2 regions of the Cellulomonas jepli genome follow, and region 1 is predicted to be linked to the other one. Evidence: predicted binding sites of a transcription regulator. Region 1 holds the regulator's gene; the other holds the start of a gene.
What was found. The regulator HspR, encoded in region 1, represses chaperone genes until heat shock. The targets are predictions, from matches to a motif close to AAGTTGAGTCNNNNNGACTCAACTT.
Positions count from the first base shown of each region.

Region 2: the regulator HspR is predicted to act here: its motif matches at 2,269-2,293, upstream of clpB (ATP-dependent chaperone ClpB).

Region 1 covers NZ_JBFTER010000061.1:2,610-12,329, reverse strand. Annotated here, with positions in the region: gene AB6N24_RS14450 (alpha/beta hydrolase) at 1-351, opposite strand, end outside; gene AB6N24_RS14445 (epoxide hydrolase family protein) at 718-1,863, opposite strand; gene AB6N24_RS14440 (helix-turn-helix transcriptional regulator) at 1,927-2,889, shown strand; gene AB6N24_RS14435 (dihydrofolate reductase family protein) at 3,101-3,643, opposite strand; gene AB6N24_RS14430 (TetR/AcrR family transcriptional regulator) at 3,752-4,378, shown strand; gene dnaK (molecular chaperone DnaK) at 4,830-6,689, shown strand; gene grpE (nucleotide exchange factor GrpE) at 6,686-7,345, shown strand; gene AB6N24_RS14415 (DnaJ C-terminal domain-containing protein) at 7,374-8,363, shown strand; gene AB6N24_RS14410 (heat shock protein transcriptional repressor HspR) at 8,369-8,803, shown strand; gene AB6N24_RS14405 (response regulator) at 8,900-9,565, opposite strand; gene AB6N24_RS14400 (sensor histidine kinase) at 9,562-9,720, opposite strand, start outside.
Region 2 covers NZ_JBFTER010000014.1:25,993-35,712, forward strand. Annotated here, with positions in the region: gene AB6N24_RS05360 (alpha/beta hydrolase) at 1-942, opposite strand, end outside; gene AB6N24_RS05365 (GGDEF domain-containing protein) at 1,041-2,183, shown strand; gene clpB (ATP-dependent chaperone ClpB) at 2,396-5,035, shown strand; gene AB6N24_RS05375 (SpoIIE family protein phosphatase) at 5,185-7,278, opposite strand; gene AB6N24_RS05380 (heme-degrading domain-containing protein) at 7,477-7,977, shown strand; gene AB6N24_RS05385 (Gfo/Idh/MocA family protein) at 8,114-9,196, shown strand; gene AB6N24_RS05390 (methyl-accepting chemotaxis protein) at 9,303-9,720, opposite strand, start outside.

The DNA of each region.
Region 1 (9,720 bases):
GAACCCCTCCGCGCGGAGCGCAGCGGCCGCCGCACGGGCGTCGAGCGCCAGGCCCTCCTCGCTCGGCCGACCCGGGTTGCCGCCGTACCCCCGGTACTCCAGCAGGAGCACCGTGAACCCCCGGCTCGCGATCTCCCGCGCCACGTCCAGCCGGCCGAGCCGGTTGCCCCCGTTGCCGGGCAGGTACAGGACGGCGACGTCCCGGTCCGCACCGCTCGGCGGGACGAGCCACGCCGTCAGCTCGAGGCCGTCCTCGGTTCGCAGGGTGAGGTCCCGTCCACCCGGCAGCCGGTCCGCGACCGAGCCGGCATCGGTCCGGTCGGGGAAGTAGATCAGCGCTCGCTGCAGCACGACCACCAGTGTGACCAGCACCAGGGCACAGGCGAGGACCACGGCGAGGGCGCGCCTCACCCGGCGCGCGGGGCTCCGCGGCACCCGCTCGGACCGGCCCACCCGAGTCACGGCGACCTCCTGGATGCACGACACGCGACGGCTGGCGACCCACCTGGGCTCTGGCGGCCACGGCGGGGTCGTCCCTTCGATTCGGCCTCCAGCCTGCTCAGGTAGGACCGGGTCCCGTGAAGGAGAAGGTCGTCTGCTCCATCGTGCGTGAGGGACGCCTGCTTGTCCTCGAGCACCTCGACATGCCGTCGCAACAGGCCGGCTCGTCCGGCCGGGCTCGGATGGGTCCACCTGCCGGCCGGCCCCGTCGCGGTGTCAGGAGATGCCGCTGAAGAACCTGCGGATGTCGTCCGCGAGCAGCTCCGTCGCGTCCATCGCGGGGAAGTGACCGCCCGCGGTGAACTCGCTCCAGTGGCCGATCGCCTTCCACGGGTCCATCGCGCGACGCACGAGGGGGTGGGAGTCGAACACGGCCCACCCGGACGGCACGCTGTGGCTCGTCGCGAAGTAGTCGATCCCGGAGTGCTCACCCTCGTAGTAGAGCTGCGCGCTCGACGCTCCGCTGCGGGTGAACCAGTACAGGCTGACGTTGGTGAGGAGCTGGTCGCGGTCGACCGACTCGTCCGGCGTGCGGGAGTCGCCGACGGCCCTGGTCTTGAACTTCTCGACGATCCACGCGAGCTGGGCGACGGGCGAGTCGGTGAGGGCTGCGGCGATCGTGTCGGGACGGTGGTTCTGCATCTCCAGGTAGCCGCGGTCGGCTGCAGCCTCGGTGCGCACGGCCTCGATCCGTGCGATCTCGTCACCGGACAGGCCGTCGGGATAGGGGAACTTCTCGCCGACCATCGCGAGCAGCCGGGACTCGCATCCGATGTGCGTGCCGATGACACGCTCGGGGTGACGCGCGGCGAGGAGGCCGGTGGTGCCCGAGCCGATGTCGGTGCCGTGGGCCCCGAACCTCTCGTAGCCGAGTCGCGTCATGATCTCGGCGTAGGCCTCCACGGTCCGCGCCAGCTCCCAGCCGGTCCCCGACAGCGGGGTGGAGAACCCGAAACCGGGCGGGGACGGGATGATCACGTGGAACTGGTCGGTCAGCAGAGGGATGAGCCGCTGGTACTCGACGAACGAGCCGGGCCAGCCGTGGTTCAGGATCAGCGCGGTGGCCTGCGGGTGGGCGGAGCGTGCGTGGACGACGTGGAACGTCTGCCCGTCGACGACCGTCGTGACCTGGTCGTACGCGTTGAGCTCCGTCTCCTGCGCGCGCCAGTCGAACCCGTCGCGCCAGTACTCGGCGAGCTCCTTCAGGTAGGCCAGCGGGATGCCGCGGCTGAAGTCGGTGCGATCGACCCGCCCGGGCGTGCAGATCGGCCAGCGCGTGCGTGCGAGCCGGTGGCGCAGGTCGTCGATCTCCGCCTGGGGAATGTCGATGCGGAACGGCACGAGCGTGTGGCGGTTGTCCATGCCCCCGACGTTCCCAGGCAATGCGGCGAGCCAGCTTCCGCGATCTCGGGCATCCTGGGTCTCGTGCTGGAGACCTCGGCTCGCCTGCTCGAGCTCCTGTCGTTGCTCCAGCTCAAGCCCGACTGGACGAGCGCGGAGCTGTCCGCCCGGCTCGGTGTCAGCACGAGGACCGTGCGCGCCGACGTCGTCAGGCTGAGGTCGCTGGGCTACCCGGTGGACGCGCGCCCGGGTGTCGCGGGCGGGTACCGGCTGGCCGCCGGGACGGCGATGCCGCCGTTGCTGCTCGGTGACGACGAGGCCGTCGCCGTCGCGGTCGCGCTGGGTGTGGCGGCGACCAGGAGGACCGGGGTCGAGGAGACGTCGCTCACCGCGCTCGCGAAGCTCGAGCAGGTGCTGCCCGCGAGGCTGCGTCGGCGGGTCCAGGCGGTACGCGAGGCGACGAGCGCCGTTCCGGGCCTGGAGCCGTCACTCGACCTGTCGGTGCTCGGAGCTGTCGCTGCCGCGGTCCGCGGCCACGAACGCCTCCGGTTCGGGTACACGAAGAAGCGCGGCGGCGAAGGGTCCCGCCACGTCGAGCCGCAACGGCTGGTGAGCTGGGGGCCGCTCTGGTACCTGCTCGCCTGGGATCTCGACCGTGACGACTGGCGGGTCTTCCGCGTCGACCGGATGGCTCCTCACGCACCGACGGGTGCGCGGTTCCCGCCGCGCGCGATCTCCGAGGACGACGCCGTCGAGCTCGTCGTCGGCCGCGTCAGCACGGCGTCCTGGACGTACCGCAGCCGCGTCCTCGTGCATGCGCCCGCCGCCGAGGTCGCGGCACGGATCCCCATCCCGCTCGACATCGAGGTGGTCGACGAGTCCACGTGCCGTCTCGAGCTGGGCGCCGACGACCCGGACGGGCTCGCGCTGTGGCTCGCCCAGCTCGACGCCGACGTCGAGGTGCTCGACGGGGACGAGCTCGCGGGGGCGTTCGACCGCCTCGCGACGAGGTTCCGCCGGGCGGCCGACGGCGCCGCCACCGGCTGAACGCTCCGGCGCTGACGGTGCAGGGACGCGCCGGACGCCTGCTACGCGGCAGCGCGAGTCACGGCATAGGCGGTCGGGCGAGAGCGGCGACGCCCCTCGGCGATCGATCGGCCCCGCGGGGCCTGTGCCGCCGGAGCTCGGGACGGCTGGTGCTGGCACGTGCTCGCGCCTCGTGCCGCCCGGGTCGGCGCACCACGCGGGAGCCGCGTGGTCAGCGGAGGACTCGATAGCGAAGATGGGCTTCGCCCGAGAACCCCGACGTCTCGACGCGTTCGAGGTCGACGCGCTGCCCGAGGCCGGCGAACAAGGGGATGCCGTCACCGAGAAGCAGCGGCACGACATGGAGGTGGATCTCGTCGACGAGCCCGAGTCGCAGGCACTGCCGCGAGATGCTGCCACCCAGGAGGCTGACCCACTTGTCGCCCGCCGCCTTCTTCGCGGCCGCGACGGCGAGCGCGATGTCGTCGACCACGAAGGTGTAGGTCGTCCCGTCCTTGACGATCGGCTCGTTCTCCGAGCGTGTCATGAGATACACCGGGACCCTCAGCGTCCCCCCGTAGGGCTCTTCGCCGTCGTCGATGGTCTGGCTCTTGTTGGCACCGCCGACGACGGCGCCGATGCGGTCCGTCACCGTCGTCACGACGGCTTGGTCCTCAGCGACCGTGGGAACGTCGGACATCCAGTCGACGCCTCCCCCGACGTCGGCCATGTACCCGTCCAGAGTCACCGTCGCGTGAATGAACACGGTCGCCATCGCTTCGCTCCTGCCAGTTCCAGTGGTGAGTCGGTCGGCTCACCTCTGTCGAGAGTGGCATCACCGCCGAGGTGAGTCAAGCGACTCACCTCGTGGCAGACTGCGGCAATGACCTCCCGGCTCCCCGACTACCACCGTGAGGTCCGGGCGCGGAACCGGGAGGCGATCCTGGACGCCGCCGCCGGGCTCTTCCTCGAGGCCGGGTTCGACGGGACCTCGTTGGCGCGAGTCGCCGAGGTCGCCGGCGTCTCCAAGGCGACGCTGTTCAAGCAGTTCCCCACGAAGTCGCAGCTCTTCGAGGCGACGGTGCTCGAAGCCGCCGGGATCCCCGACGCCGAGCTCGGCGAGCTGCCCTCCGAGGACTTCCGAGCCGGGCTGGTCCAGCTCGGGCGCGCCTATGCCGACCTGCTCGCTCGCCCCCGGGTCGCGGGGCTGATGCGGACGATCATCGCGGAGCTCCCCCGCTTCCCCGAGCTGCAGGAACGCACGTTCGACTTCGGCACGCTCTCCGTGCTGAGGGCGCTCCGGCACTACCTCCGCGAGGCAGACGCGGCGGGTGTCGCCGACATCGACGATCTCGAGGTGGCGGCGACACAGTTTCTCGGACTGATCGCCTCCGCCGTGTTCTGGCCCGGGCTCGTGCACGGCTCCTGGTCCATCACCCAGGAGGAACGGCTCCGTGCGATCGATGAGGCGGCCAGGACGATCGCTGCCCGCTACGCGGCGGGCGACTGATCGACCGTTCCCCGGCGCGAGACCCGTCGGCACGCACGATCTCGAGGATGCGCGCGACGGCGACAGCCCGAACCCGAACGTGACAGGTCGGATGCGAACCCACACGCGCACGCAGCGCGGTCCTTCTTCTCCTGCCGAGGGATCTCGCGTCCTCCCGGGGCCTCAAGCGCGCCTCGCCGAGGGATCGGGGGTGGTCGCCCGGCCGCGGCCTGACGGTGCGTGCAGGGAACAACATCGCGGACTCGGAAGTTGAGTCTGACAGGCTCAATCTCATCGCCGCGGACTTGCGCACCACTCCGCCGCGGCGCAGACTTGAGCGCAGCAGGCTCAAGACGGCCCGCCGCCCACCCGCCTGCGCCATCGAGCGCAGGCAGCAGTCCGGACGGCGCCACCTGTCGCGAGCACGACACGCACGCAGCAGCAGGACCACCGAAGGAAGAGGCACACGCACATGGCACGAGCAGTCGGGATCGACCTGGGTACCACCAACTCGGTGGTCGCCGTCCTCGAGGGTGGCGAGCCCACCGTCATCGCGAACGCCGAGGGCGCCCGCACGACGCCGTCGGTGGTCGCCTTCTCCAAGACGGGTGAGGTGCTGGTCGGCGAGGTCGCCAAGCGCCAGGCCGTCACCAACGTCGACCGCACGATCTCCTCCGTCAAGCGCCACATGGGCACGGACTGGTCGGTCGGGATCGACGACAAGAAGTACTCCGCGCAGGAGATCTCCGCGCGCGTGCTCGGCAAGCTCAAGCGCGACGCCGAGGAGTACCTGGGCGAGCCGGTGACCGACGCGGTCATCACGGTCCCCGCCTACTTCAACGACGCCGAGCGCCAGGCGACCAAGGACGCCGGCCAGATCGCGGGCCTCAACGTCCTGCGCATCGTCAACGAGCCGACGGCCGCGGCCCTCGCGTACGGGCTCGACAAGGGCAAGGAGGACGAGCTCATCCTCGTCTTCGACCTCGGTGGCGGCACGTTCGACGTGTCCCTCCTCGAGGTGGGCAAGGACGACGACTTCTCCACGATCGAGGTCCGCGCGACCTCCGGTGACAACCGCCTCGGTGGCGACGACTGGGACAACCGCATCGTCGAGCACCTCATCAAGCAGGTGAAGAACTCCTCGGGCGTCGACCTGTCGAAGGACAAGATCGCGCTGCAGCGTCTGCGCGAGGCCGCCGAGCAGGCGAAGAAGGAGCTCTCCTCCGCGACGAGCACCAACATCTCGATGCAGTACCTGTCGATGAGCGAGAACGGCCCGATCCACCTCGACGAAAAGCTGACCCGCGCGCAGTTCCAGCAGATGACCGCGGACCTGCTCGAGCGGACCAAGGCGCCGTTCCAGGCCGTCATCCGCGACGCGGGCATCAAGCTCTCCGACATCGACCACGTGGTCCTCGTCGGCGGCTCGACCCGCATGCCCGCCGTGGCGGACGTGGTGCGCGAGCTCACCGGTGGCAAGGAGCCCAACAAGGGCGTCAACCCGGACGAGGTCGTCGCCGTGGGCGCCGCGCTGCAGGCCGGTGTCATCAAGGGTGAGCGCAAGGACGTCCTGCTCATCGACGTCACGCCCCTGAGCCTCGGCATCGAGACCAAGGGCGGGGTGATGACCAAGCTCATCGAGCGCAACACGGCCATCCCGACCAAGCGCAGCGAGATCTTCTCGACGGCCGACGACAACCAGCCGTCCGTGCTGATCCAGGTGTTCCAGGGCGAGCGCGAGTTCGCGCGGGACAACAAGCCGCTGGGCACGTTCGAGCTGACCGGCATCGCGCCGGCGCCGCGCGGCGTCCCGCAGATCGAGGTCACGTTCGACATCGACGCGAACGGCATCGTGCACGTGTCCGCGAAGGACCGCGGCACGAACAAGGAGCAGTCGATGACGATCACCGGCGGCTCGGCGCTGCCGAAGGACGAGATCGACCGCATGGTCAAGGAGGCCGAGGCGCACGCCGCCGAGGACAAGGCCCGCCGCGAGGAGGCCGAGACCCGCAACTCCGCCGAGCAGCTCGTCTACTCGACCGAGAAGGTGCTCGCCGACAACGCGGACAAGGTCTCCGAGGACGTCTCGACCGAGGTCAAGGCCGCGATCACGGAGCTGAAGACCGCGCTCGAGGGCACCGACCTCGACGAGGTCAAGGCCAAGCAGGCCAACCTCGCGACCGTCAGCCAGAAGATCGGCGAGGCGATCTACGCCTCGAACGCCGCCGCAGACGCCCAGGGCGCCCCGGCCGAGGGAGCGCCTGCGGGTGACGCTCCGGCGGACGAGGACGTCGTCGACGCCGAGATCGTGGACGAGGACGAGCGCAAGTGACGAACGAGAACGCACGCCACGCGGGGTCGGGCGAGCCCGACCCCGCGGAGGGCGCCCCCCGGTTCACCGACAAGCGCCGCATCGACCCGGAGACGGGCCTGCTGCGGGAGCCGACCCCGGCCGAGGAGGCCGAGGCCGCCGCTGCCGACGCAGGTTCCGACGACCCCGTCGCGCACCTCGACTTCGAGACGCCCGACACGGGCGCCGTCGCGGCGGCCGAGGCCCTCGCGGCGGAGCGGCTCGACGAGCTGCAGCGGCGCAACGCGGCCTACTACAACCTCGAGCAGCAGTACTCGGGCTACGTGAAGCGCTCGAAGGCCGAGGCCCTCGTCGCACGCGAGCAGGGTGTCGCCGACGTCGCGGAGGCCCTCATCGGGGTCCTCGACGACATCGCGCTCGCCCGGCAGCACGGCGACCTGCAGGGTCCGTTCCTGTCGATCGCCGAGAAGCTCGAGTCGACGCTCGCGCGGTTCAAGATCGAGCGGTTCGGTGCCGAGGGCGAGGTGTTCGACCCGACGGTGCACGAGGCGCTCATGCACTCGCACTCGGCGGACGTCACCGAGCCGACGGTCGGCACGGTGCTCCAGCCGGGGTACCGCATCGGCGAGCGCGTGCTGCGGCCCGTGCGCGTCGCCGTGATCGACCCGGACGCCTGAGCGTCCGCAGACGAGGAAGGGAGGCGCCGTGACCGGCCAGGACTGGCTCGAGAAGGACTTCTACGCCGTGCTCGGCGTCCCCAAGGACGCGGACGCCGCGACGATCAAGAAGGCGTACCGCAAGCTCGCGCGCAACATGCACCCGGACCACAACCCGGGTGACGCGCGCGCGGAGGCGAAGTTCAAGGAGGTCGGGGAGGCGTACGCCGTGCTCTCCGACACGGAGCAGCGCGCGCAGTACGACCAGCTGCGCGCGATGGCCGGCGGCGCCCGGTTCGCGCCGGGCGCCGGCGGCTCCGCCGGGTTCGAGGACCTGTTCGGCGGGATGTTCGGGGGCGCGACGCAGGGCCAGCGCGTCCGCTTCCAGCAGACCGGTGGCGCGCCCGGCGGCACGAACTTCGAGGACCTGCTCGGCGGGCTCTTCGGCGGCGGTGCCGGCGGCGGCGGGTTCTCGCCGTCGCGCGGGCCGCGCCAGGGCGCCGACCTCTCGGCGGTCACGACGCTGCCGTTCCGCCAGGCGGCGACCGGCTCGACGGTCTCGCTCGACGTCGAGGGTCGCGTCGTCAACGCGCGCATCCCCGCGGGCGTCAAGGACGGGCAGAAGATCCGGCTGCGCGGCAAGGGGCGGCCGGGGGAGCAGGGCGGACCGGCGGGCGACCTCGTCGTCACCGTCCGCGTGACCCCGCACCCCGTGTTCGCGCTCGAGGGCAGCAACGTCCGCGTCACCGTCCCCGTCGCGTTCGACGAGGCCGCGCTCGGCGCGCAGGTCGACGTGCCGACGCTCGACGGCAGCACCGTGCGGGTCAAGGTCCCCGAGGGCACGCCGTCGGGGCGCACCCTGCGCGTCAAGGGCAAGGGCGTCACGACGCCGTCCGGCACGGGCGACCTGCTCGTGACCGTCCAGGTCGTCGTCCCGCAGCGCCTCACGGGTGCGGCGCGGGAGGCCGTCATGGCGTTCGGCGTCGCCACGTCGGGCGAGAACCCGCGCGCCGACCTGCTGGCGCGCGCCCGGGAGTGAGGCCGATGGTCTCCGAGGACGCGCAGGTCTACGTGATCTCGGTCGCGGCCGAGCTCGCGGGCATGCACCCGCAGACGCTCCGCCAGTACGACCGGCTCGGCCTCGTCTCGCCCGGGCGCACGCGCGGTCGGGGCCGGCGGTACTCGCTGCGCGACATCGCGACGCTCCGCGAGGTGCAGCGGCTCTCGCAGGACGAGGGCGTCAACCTCGCGGGCATCAAGCGCATCCTCGAGCTCGAGCAGCAGGTGGACCGGCTCCAGAGGCAGGTCGAGTACCTGCGCGCGTTCACCGAACCGGGCCGCCGGGTGTTCACCGCCGCGCCGTCGGGTGACGTCGTCGCGGTCCGCCCGGGGCAGCGGCCGCCGGGCACGCGCACCGTGCGCGGCGAGCTCACCTCGACGCCCGGCGCCCTCGTGCTCTGGCAGCCGACGCCGCGCTGACCGGCACGACGGAGCCGTCGCGCTGACCTGGCGGCGCGACGGATCCGGCGCGCGACCTGACCGGCCCGACGGAGCCTCCGCGCCGTGCGTCGGTGCTCAGGCGGGGCGCGGGCCGCCGGGCGTCACGAGCCCCGACTCGTAGGCGAGCACGACCGCCTGGGCGCGGTCGCGCAGCCCGAGCTTGCGGTGCAGGTGCTTCACGTGGGTGCGGACCGTCTCCTCGGAGACGTAGAGCCGGCCCGCGATCTCCGCGTTCGACGCCCCGGACGCCATCGCGAGGAGCACCTCGCGCTCGCGGTCGGTCAGCGTGGCGAGCGCCGGGTGCTCGGCCCCGGGCGCCGGGGTGCGCGCGAACGCCTGGATCAGCCGGCGCGTGACCGAGGGCGACAGCAGCGCGTCCCCGGACGCGACGACCCGCACCGCGTCGATCAGGCCCTCGGGTGGCGTGCGCTTGAGCAGGAACCCCGAGGCCCCGGCACGGATCGCGTCGACGACGTACTCGTCGCGCTCGAACGTGGTGAGGATGACCACGCGGGTCGACGGCGCCGACGTGGCGAGCCGGTCCGTCACCTCGATGCCGTCCATCCGCGGCATGCGGATGTCGACGAGCGCGACGTCGGGCCGCTCACGCTCGATCGCGCGCAGGCCCGCCGGGCCGTCGGGGGACTCCGCGACGACCACGATGTCGTCGACGCTCTCCAGGATCATCCGGACGCCGCTGCGCACGAGGTGGTCGTCGTCGACCAGCGCGACCCGGATCACCGGTCGGTCCGCAGCGTGCAGCGCACGGCCCAGCCCCCGCACGGGTCGGGGCCGATCTGCGCGGCCCCCCCGAGGGCGGCGACCCGTTCGCGGATGCCGCGGACGCCGCGCCCGGTCCCGGCCCGGTCCGCGCTCGACCCGCGCGGCGGCCCGCC
Region 2 (9,720 bases), on a different contig from region 1:
CGCGAGGCCCGCGATGTGCGCGACGTCGAGCACGCTGTCGGTCGTCAGGAGCTGCTCGTGCCAGCGGTCGTCCGGCCCGGAGGCGTCGGACGACAGCACGAGCACCGGGCACGAGACCTCGAGCCCCCGCGCGACCCGCCGGTGCGCCCGCCGCACGGTCCGCACCCAGCCCGCGCGCGCCGGGAACCCGCGGTGCGGCTTCCAGGTGAGGTCGAACTCCCACTCGCCGCCGGTCGCGGAGTGCAGCGCGGTCCCGTAGTGCTCGCCGATCTTCCCGACGACGAGCCGCGGCGCGGGGCGGCCGACGAGGTCGACCAGCCGGGTCAGCACGGTCCGCTCGAACCGCGTCCCGCGCAGGTCGAGGTACGGGCTGTTGAGCACGAGCGCGTCCGCCGGGCGGCTCGCGCGGCGCGCGTGCGCCCACAGCGACGCGATCAGCCCGCCCGTCGAGTGCCCGAGCACGACGACCTGGTCGTGCTCCTCGCGCAGCACCGTGACCGCCGCGTCGACCTCCTCCGCGTACGTCGCGAGCTCGGTCACGTAGTTGGGCTCCTGCCACGGCCGCAGCGACCGGCCGTAGCCGCGCAGGTCGAGCGCGTAGAAGTCCTCGCCGTGCGCCGCGAAGGCGTCCCCGACGTGCGCCTGGAAGAAGTAGTCGACGAACCCGTGGACGTACAGGACCGCGCGGCTCGACGTCGGTCCCGGGCCGTCGCCCACGGGGTCGACCTCCCGGTGCACGAGCGTCGCGACGGCCTCGCCCTGCGCGTCGGGGCGCAGGTGGATCGTGCGCGCGGTCCAGCCGGCGCCGAGCACGTCCGGGACGGGCTCGCCGATCGCGACCGGGGGGCGGCCTGCGGTGGGCGACCCCGACCTCGCGCGCTCGCCGGAGCCGGCGGGGACGGGCGCGTGCGTGTCGTCGGTGGTCTGCGCGTCGTCGGGCATGCGCCGATCGTCGCACGCGGGGACGTGCGTCCGGTCGCGGGTCGAGACTGCGGCGCGGCGGACCTCAGCGTCCGGCCGCCGTGGCCGATGGGGACGGCATGAGCGGGTCCGAGGCCACCGGGACCGCGGCCGGGCGACCCCCGCGCCGTGGCGTCGCCGAGCCGAGCCGCGGGCGTGGTGCGCCGGGGCCGCACCGGTCCCCGGAGCCCGGGGTGCTGCGCCTCGCGCGCACCGCCCCCGGGTGGATGCGCCGCGGCGGGCTCGCGGTGCTGGGCGGCCGGGTCCTCCTGCTGTCGGCCGGGACGATCGTCGTCCTTGCGTCGCCGTTCCTGGCTCTGACCCCGACCATGACGCGCGCGCTCGGGCTCGTCTCCGCGGGGATGCTCCTGGTCGTCGCGGCCGTGCGGCTAGTCCCGTGGGAGCGGCTGCACCCCTCCGCGGCGGTCGTCTTCCCCGCGGCGAACCTCGTCGCCGTCGGTGCGCTCGGGCTCGCGAGCGGCCGCAGCCAGATCGCGTTCGCGGGCGTCCTGACGCTCTCGTTCGTGTACGCGGGGGTGTTCCTGCCCGTGCGCGTCGGCCTGCTGCTCGTGCCGCTCGCGTGGGGGGCGTACTGCGCGATGGTCCCGCAGGTGGACGCGGTCGTCGTCGTCCGGCTCGCGATCAACGCCGCCGTGTGGGTCGCGGTGATGTACGCGCTCGCGGCGATGACGGCGTACCAGCGCGCGGTCGCCGACCAGCTCGCGACCGCGACCCGGACCGACGCGCTCACGGAGCTCGGCAACCGGCGCGGCCTGGACCAGCGCCTCGCGCGGCTGGCCCCGGACGACACCGTCGTCGTGTGCGACCTCGACCACTTCAAGGACGTCAACGACCGCGACGGGCACGCCGCGGGCGACGAGGTGCTCGGGCGCTTCGCCGCGGTGGTGCAGGGCGTGCTGGGGCCGGACGACTACGCCGCGCGCTACGGCGGCGAGGAGTTCGTGCTCGTGCTGCACCGTGCGGCGGCGGGCGACGCGACGGCGCTGCTCGGCGCCCTGCGGGACCGCTGGCTCGCGACCGGCGCCGACGTGACCTTCTCGGCGGGCGTCGCGCGCGCGGACGGGAGCCACGCGCCGCAGCAGGTGCTCGCGGCGGCGGACGTCGCGCTCTACGAGGCGAAGGCGGCGGGCCGGGACCGGTTCCGCACCGCGCCGTGCCCGGGGGCGCTGCCGTCGGTGCCGACGCAGCGCGGCGGCGACTGAGCCTGCGGCGACCCCGCGGCGACGTAGCGCCGGCCGGGGGGTGCGGGGTGCGGCCGGGCGCGCGTCCGGCGGGGGTCGCGGACCAGACTTGAGCGGAATAGGCTCAACTCTGGACGGGTTGCACCACGCAGAGTCCTGCGGGCGGGCAGCGGCCCGGCCGTACGGACTGCACCCACCCACGCAGCACCACAGCACGACCCCGGAGGCACCACGTGGACGCCAAGCTCACGACCAAGTCCCAGGAGGCCCTCGGCGACGCCATCCAGCAGGCGTCCGCCGCCGGCAACCCCCAGCTCGAGCCCGCACACCTGCTCAGCGCCCTGCTCGCGCAGCAGGGCGGCGTCGCGAACGCGCTGCTCGACGCCGTCGGCGCCGACCGCAGCGCGCTCGGCCGTTCGGTGCGCGCGACCCTCGTCGGCCTGCCCGCCGCGAGCGGCTCCGCCGTCGCCCAGCCGACCGCCTCGCGCGCGACCGCCGCCGCGATCGACGCCGCCTCCTCGGAGGCCCGGGCGCTCGGCGACGACTACGTGTCGACCGAGCACCTGCTGCTCGGCCTCGCCGCCGGCCAGTCCGGCGTGGCTGACGCGCTGCGCGCCCAGGGGGCGTCCCGCGACGCCCTGGCCGCCGCGCTACCGACCGTGCGCGGCACCGGGCGCGTCACGAGCCCCAACCCCGAGGGCACCTTCCAGGCGCTCGAGCAGTACGGCGTCGACCTCACCGCCGCCGCGCGCGATGGCAAGCTCGACCCCGTGATCGGCCGCGACTCCGAGATCCGGCGCGTCGTGCAGGTCCTGTCGCGCCGCACCAAGAACAACCCCGTGCTGATCGGCGAGCCCGGCGTCGGCAAGACCGCCGTCGTCGAGGGCCTCGCGCAGCGCATCGTCGCGGGCGACGTGCCGGAGTCCCTGCGCGGCAAGCGCCTCGTCTCGCTCGACCTGGCGGCGATGGTCGCGGGCGCCAAGTACCGCGGCGAGTTCGAGGAGCGGCTCAAGGCTGTCCTCGAGGAGATCAAGTCCTCCGAGGGCGAGGTCGTCACGTTCATCGACGAGCTGCACACCGTCGTCGGCGCCGGGGCGTCCGAGGGCAGCATGGACGCGGGCAACATGCTCAAGCCCATGCTCGCCCGCGGCGAGCTGCGGCTCGTCGGTGCGACGACGCTCGACGAGTACCGCGAGCGCATCGAGAAGGACCCGGCGCTCGAGCGGCGGTTCCAGCAGGTCTTCGTCGGCGAGCCGTCGGTCGAGGACTCGATCGCGATCCTGCGCGGCCTCAAGGAGCGCTACGAGGCGCACCACAAGGTCACGATCTCGGACGCCGCGCTCGTCGCCGCCGCGACGCTCTCCGACCGCTACATCGCCGGACGTCAGCTCCCCGACAAGGCGATCGACCTGGTCGACGAGGCCGCGAGCCGCCTGCGCATGGAGCTCGACTCCTCGCCCGTCGAGATCGACGTGCTCCAGCGCGCGGTCGACCGGCTCACGATGGAGGAGCTCACGCTCGCCAACGCCGACGACCCGGCAAGCGTCGAGCGGCTCGAGAAGATCCGCGCCGACCTCGCGGACCGCCGCGAGGAGCTCGCGTCGCTCACCGCGCGCTGGGAGAAGGAGAAGGCCGGCCACAACCTCGTCGGCGACCTCAAGGCGAGGCTCGACGAGCTGCGCAGCGCCGCGGACAAGGCCCAGCGCGAGGGCGACCTCGCGACGGCCGGCCGCCTCCTCTACGGCGAGATCCCGACCGTCGAGAAGGAGATCGCGGCGGCCGAGGAGCGCGAGCAGCAGGCCACGCTCGGCGCCGACGGCGACGGGGTCGCCGGACCGGCGCCCGCGCCGATGATCGCCGACAAGGTCGGCCCCGACGAGGTCGCCGAGGTGGTCTCGGCGTGGACGGGCATCCCCGCCGGGCGGCTGCTCGAGGGCGAGAGCGCCAAGCTCCTGCGCATGGAGGACGTGATCGGCGAGCGGCTCATCGGCCAGCGCCCCGCGGTCGCCGCCGTCTCCGACGCCGTGCGGCGCGCCCGCGCCGGGATCTCCGACCCGGACCGTCCCACGGGCTCGTTCCTGTTCCTCGGGCCCACGGGCGTCGGCAAGACCGAGCTCGCGAAGGCGCTCGCGGACTTCCTGTTCGACGACGAGCGCGCGATCGTGCGCATCGACATGTCGGAGTACTCGGAGAAGCACGCGGTCGCGCGGCTCGTCGGCGCCCCGCCCGGGTACGTCGGCTACGAGGAGGGCGGCCAGCTCACGGAGGCGGTGCGGCGCCGGCCCTACTCCGTCGTGCTGCTCGACGAGGTCGAGAAGGCGCACCCTGAGGCGTTCGACATCCTGCTCCAGGTGCTCGACGACGGCCGCCTCACCGACGGCCAGGGGCGCACGGTCGACTTCCGCAACGTCATCCTCGTGCTCACGTCGAACCTCGGCTCGCAGTTCCTCGTCGACCCGCTGCTCGACCCCGACCCCGACGCCAAGCGCGACGCGGTGATGAGCGCCGTGCGGTCCGCGTTCAAGCCGGAGTTCCTCAACCGGCTCGACGACGTCGTGCTGTTCGACCCGCTCACCATCGGCGAGATCGGGCGCATCGTGGAGATCCAGGTCGCCGCGCTGGCTGCCCGGCTCGCCGACCGCCGGCTCACGCTCGACGTGACGCCCGCGGCGCGCGAGTGGCTCGCGATCGAGGGGTTCGACCCCGCGTACGGCGCGCGGCCGCTGCGCCGGCTCGTGCAGAAGGAGATCGGGGACCGGCTCGCGCGGATGCTGCTCGGCGGCGAGGTGCACGACGGCGACACCGTCGTGGTCGACCGGGCGGGCGACGGCGGGCTCGTGCTCACGTCGGGCCGGGCGGTCCCGGTCGCCTGACGGCGGACGGCGGTCAGGGCGGGTGCGGGGGCGTCCCTCGCACCCGCCGTGCTGCGTCCGCCGGTCGCCCCGGACACGCCTCCGCGTACCTCCGCGGACACGCCTCCGCGTACCGCCGCGGACACGCCGCCGCGTGCCGCGCGCCCGGCTCAGCGCAGCAGGTCGCGGACGTCGTCGCGCCGGACCGCCACGACCGTGAGGTCGTCGAGCTGCTCGCCGGCGTCCGCGACCAGCGTGAGCACCGCCTGCGCCGCGGCGTCGGCGGAGACGGCCCCCCGCACCGCGGCCTCGACGCGCCCGAGGTCGGCCACGGTCCCGCCGATCGCGTCGAGCACCGCGTCGCTGAACATGAGCAGCACGTCGCCCGAGTCGAGGTGCGCCGTCCCGCTGTGGCGCGGCGTGCCGGGGTCGACGCCCAGCGGCAGCCCCAGCGCCGGCAGCCGCTCGCTGCCGCCGTCGGCGCGCACGACGAGCGAGAGCCCGTGCCCGGCGTCGGCGTACGTGACGGCGCCCGTGACGATGTCGACGCGCGCGTGGAAGACGGTGACGAAGGCGCCGGCCCCGGCGAGGTCCGCCTCCATCGCCTCCTCCGCGGCGACGAGGGCGGCGGCGACGTCCCGCTCCGGGCCGAACGAGCGCAGCACCGACCGGGACGTCGCCGCGAGGATCGCCGCCCCGGTGCCCTTGCCCATGACGTCCGCGAGCGTCACGACGAGCCCGCCGAACACGGGCTGCCAGTCGTAGAAGTCCCCGCCGACGGAGCCCGCGGGCGAGAACCGCGCCGCGACGGCGTACCCGGGGACGTCCGGGAGGCTCGCGGGCAGCAGGCTCGCCTGCACCTGCGCGGCCCGGGTCAGCTCCTCGCGCTGGGTCGTCACGTCGCGCATCACCGTGACCACGCCGCCGCCGGCCTCGTCGGGCAGGGGTGCGGAGCTGAAGCTGACGACGCGGCCGCGCGGGACGCCGACGTTCCGCACGAGCAGGTCGACGTCGCGCACGATCGCCCCGGTCACCAGGGCGCGGTGGTGGGGGAGCTCGGCGTCGTCGACCGGCGACCCGTCGGGGCGGTACAGGCCGTAGTACGAGCTCGACGCGACGACGCCCGTCGTGCTGGTCACGCCGCCCATGAGCTCGGACGCGCGCCGGTTCCGCAGCACGATCCGTCCGTCCCGGTCGGTGACCGTGACGCCCTCGTCCATCGTGTCGACGATCGTCGAGAGCAGCCCGGCCTGCGTGCGCGCCTCGTCGCCGGCCGCCCGGACGTCGCGCACGAGGCGGTCCCGCTCGTCGCGCGCGAGCGCCAGGGCGAGCCCGATGACGGAGACGAGCCCCACGTAGAGCTGGGCGACGACGACCTGGGTGACCTGGTCCCCGACGGCGGCGAACGGCCCGATCCCGGCGAGCGTGAAGAGGATCGCGGTCACGCCCATCGCGGAGTCGTGCGCGACGACGAAGCGCGTGCGCAGCCGGGTGCCGGTCCACACGGTGAGCGCGATGAGCGGGAACGCGAGCGGCAGGCTCTCGAGCGCGACGAACCAGACCCCGTACATCAGGGGCGGCACGAGGACCGCGGCCACGTGCTCCCCGAGCCGTGTCGGGACCCACCGGGCGCCGCCGTCGGGCTGGTCGCGGACGGAGCGCCGCTCGTGCAGCCACGACCCGATGCTGAAGCCGAGCGTCCCGACGACGAGGATGCTCACGGTGTTGCGCACGACCCAGACCAGCACGAGCGGCCAGGACCAGCCGTCGCCCGACATCCACGTCACCGCCGGGACGAGCAGCCCGGACACGAACGAGCTCATGACGGCGGCGAGCACGAGCCACCACAGCTCCTCGACGCGCACGAACGGCGTGCGCCCCGCGCCGAGCCAGATCCGCGGGCACCAGCGGCTGAACAGCACGCAGAACGTCGCGGCCTGCGCGACGGAGGCGGCGCTCAGCACGAGCGCCTCGGGCGGCGGGGTGCCGGTCAGCACGTTGACGACCCAGGTGACGGACGCGAGCACCGCGAGGTCGAGGCGCGGCAGGGAGCCGTTCGCGCGGACCGCGAGCCACAGCACGGCGACGCCCGCCGCAGGCCACACGAGGCTGACCTCGCCGCCCTCCAGGACGGTGAGCCGGCCGACGAGCGCCGCGCCCGCGTAGATCGCGGCGAACCCGACGAGGGTCCGCCACGACGTGGGCGCCGGGCGTGCCCGCGCCGGCACCGGGCCGGACGGGGCCGACGTCGGCGTCTGCCTCACGGCAGCCGTCAGCGCACTGGCCACAACGGAAACCCCCCGGTTCGCGTGAGAACTCTGCCATCCGGAGGTTACGCGGACGTCGCGGCGCGAATCGGACACCGACCGGGCGAAGCGCTCCGGCAGCGGGTGATTCCTGACCGCCCGGTAGCGCGCGGGCTCCGCGGGAGCCGTGCGGGACCGTCCGGTAACGTCCGGCGGATGACCGACGCGACCCCGACCGTCCCGTTCAGCGACCCCGCCCTGCTCGCGGAGCTGCTCGCGCAGGAGGAGCAGCTCGTCCTCCCGCGCCTCGACCACGACGACGCGTGGCGCCTCGGCGTCCTCGTCGCCGGGCTCGCCGAGGAGCGCGGCCTGAGCGTCGTCGTGCGCGTCGAGCTCGACGGCGAGGAGGGCCCGCACACGGTGTTCCAGCGCGCGTTCGCGGGCTCGACGCCGGCCAACGACTGGTGGCTCGGGCGCAAGGCGGCGGTCGTGCGGCACTTCGGGCACTCGTCGTTCGCGGTCGGCACCCGGTTCCGCGTCGAGGGCACGACGTTCGAGGAGTCCGCGGGCCTGGACCCCGAGCGGTACGCCGCGCACGGCGGCTGCGTGCCGCTGCGGGTCGGCGGCGCGCTCGTCGGCGTCCTCGGCGTCTCGGGCCTGCCGCAGGCCGAGGACCACGCGCTCGCGGTCGAGGGGCTCACGGCGTTCCTCGGCTGACCGCCTGCGCGTGGCCGCCTGCGCCTGACGGCCTGCGCCTGACCGCGCACCCCTCCCCGCCCGTCCGCCCCGCTCGGCACCACCCGCGCGCGGGCGTCGCGGTGCGCGTCGGGTCGCCGCCGGTAGCGTGCGCGTCATGACCGCCGCACGCGTCCTGCCCGCCGCCCTGCCCGCCCCCCGCTTCCCCGACCCGGCCGACGCGCCGCCGCTGCGCTGGGGGATCCTCGCGCCGGGCTGGATCGCCGGCATGTGGGCCGAGACGGTCCTGGCGAACACGAACCAGCGGATCGTCGCCGCGGGCTCGCGGTCGGCCGAGCGCGCGGCCCGGTTCGCGGCGCAGCACGGGATCGAGCGCTCGTACGGCTCGTACGCGCAGCTCGTCGAGGACCCCGAGGTCGACGTGGTGTACGTCGCGAGCCCGCACAGCGAGCACCGCGAGCAGGCGCTGCTCGCGATCGCGGCCGGCAAGCACGTGCTCGTCGAGAAGGCGTTCACGCGCAACGCCGCCGAGGCCGCCGAGGTCGTGGCCGCGGCCCGGGCGGCCGGGGTGTTCGTCATGGAGGCCATGTGGACGCGCTACCTGCCGCACACCGACGTGGTGCGCCAGCTGCTCGACGACCGCGCGCTCGGCGACGTGCACCTCGTGACCGGCGACTTCGGCGTGCTCGCGGACCCGGAGCCGACTCACCGGCTGCTCGACCCGGCGCTCGCGGGCGGCGTGCTGCTCGACCTCGGCATCTACCCGCTCGCGTGGGCGCAGCTCGTCGCGGGGCACGCCGGCGGGGCGGGCGCCACGGCCCTCGCGGTCGAGCCGGACAGCGTCCAGGCCACCGGCGTGCTCGCCTCGACGGGGGTCGACGCGCAGGCGCTCGTGCAGCTCGGCTGGGCGAGCGGCGTGCAGGCGCAGGTCTTCACGACGATGCTCGGCGCGACCGCGCAGACCGGGACCGTCACGGGCTCGCGCGCGCGCCTCGAGCTCGGCGGGGAGTTCTTCACGCCGACGAGCGTGACGATGGTCGCCGGCGACGAGCGCGTCACGTGGGACGACAACCGCATCACCGGGCACGCCGGGCTGTGCTTCCAGGCGGCGGCGCTCGCGCGCTACGTCGCCGAGGGCCGCACCGAGTCCCCGCTCCAGCCGCTCGACGAGACCGTCGCGGTGCTCCGCACGGCCGACGAGGTCCGCCGCCAGCTGGGCGTGGTCTTCCCCGGGGAGTGACCCGACCGCCGGACCCTCGCGCGCCCGCGGGGCGTGCGAGGGTCCGGTGCCGTCCTCCGGGGTCGACGCCGTCCCCCGTGTGGCCGGGCGCGCGGGCCCGTGCAGGTCAGACCGTGAAGCGCGTCATCGCCTCGGTGAGCTGGTTCGACAGGCGCGCGAGGTCCTGCGACGCGCTGCGGGTCTGGGCGACCCCCTCGGCGGCGACCGACGCGGCCGACGCCACCCCGGCGACGTTCCGCGCGATCTCGTCCGTCCCGGCGCCCGCGTCGGCGACGTTGCGCCCCATCTCGGTGGTCGTGGCCGTCTGCTCCTCGACGGCCGAGGCGATCGTGGTCTGGACGTCGCTGATCTCGGCGATCACGTCCGCGATCCGCCCGATCGCCTCCGCGGCGCCCGCGGCGTCGGCCTGGATCGCGGCGACGCGCGCCGCGATGTCCTCGGTCGCCTTCGCCGTCTCGCGGGCGAGCTCCTTGACCTCGCCCGCGACCACCGCGAAGCCCTTGCCGGCCTCGCCCGCCCGGGCG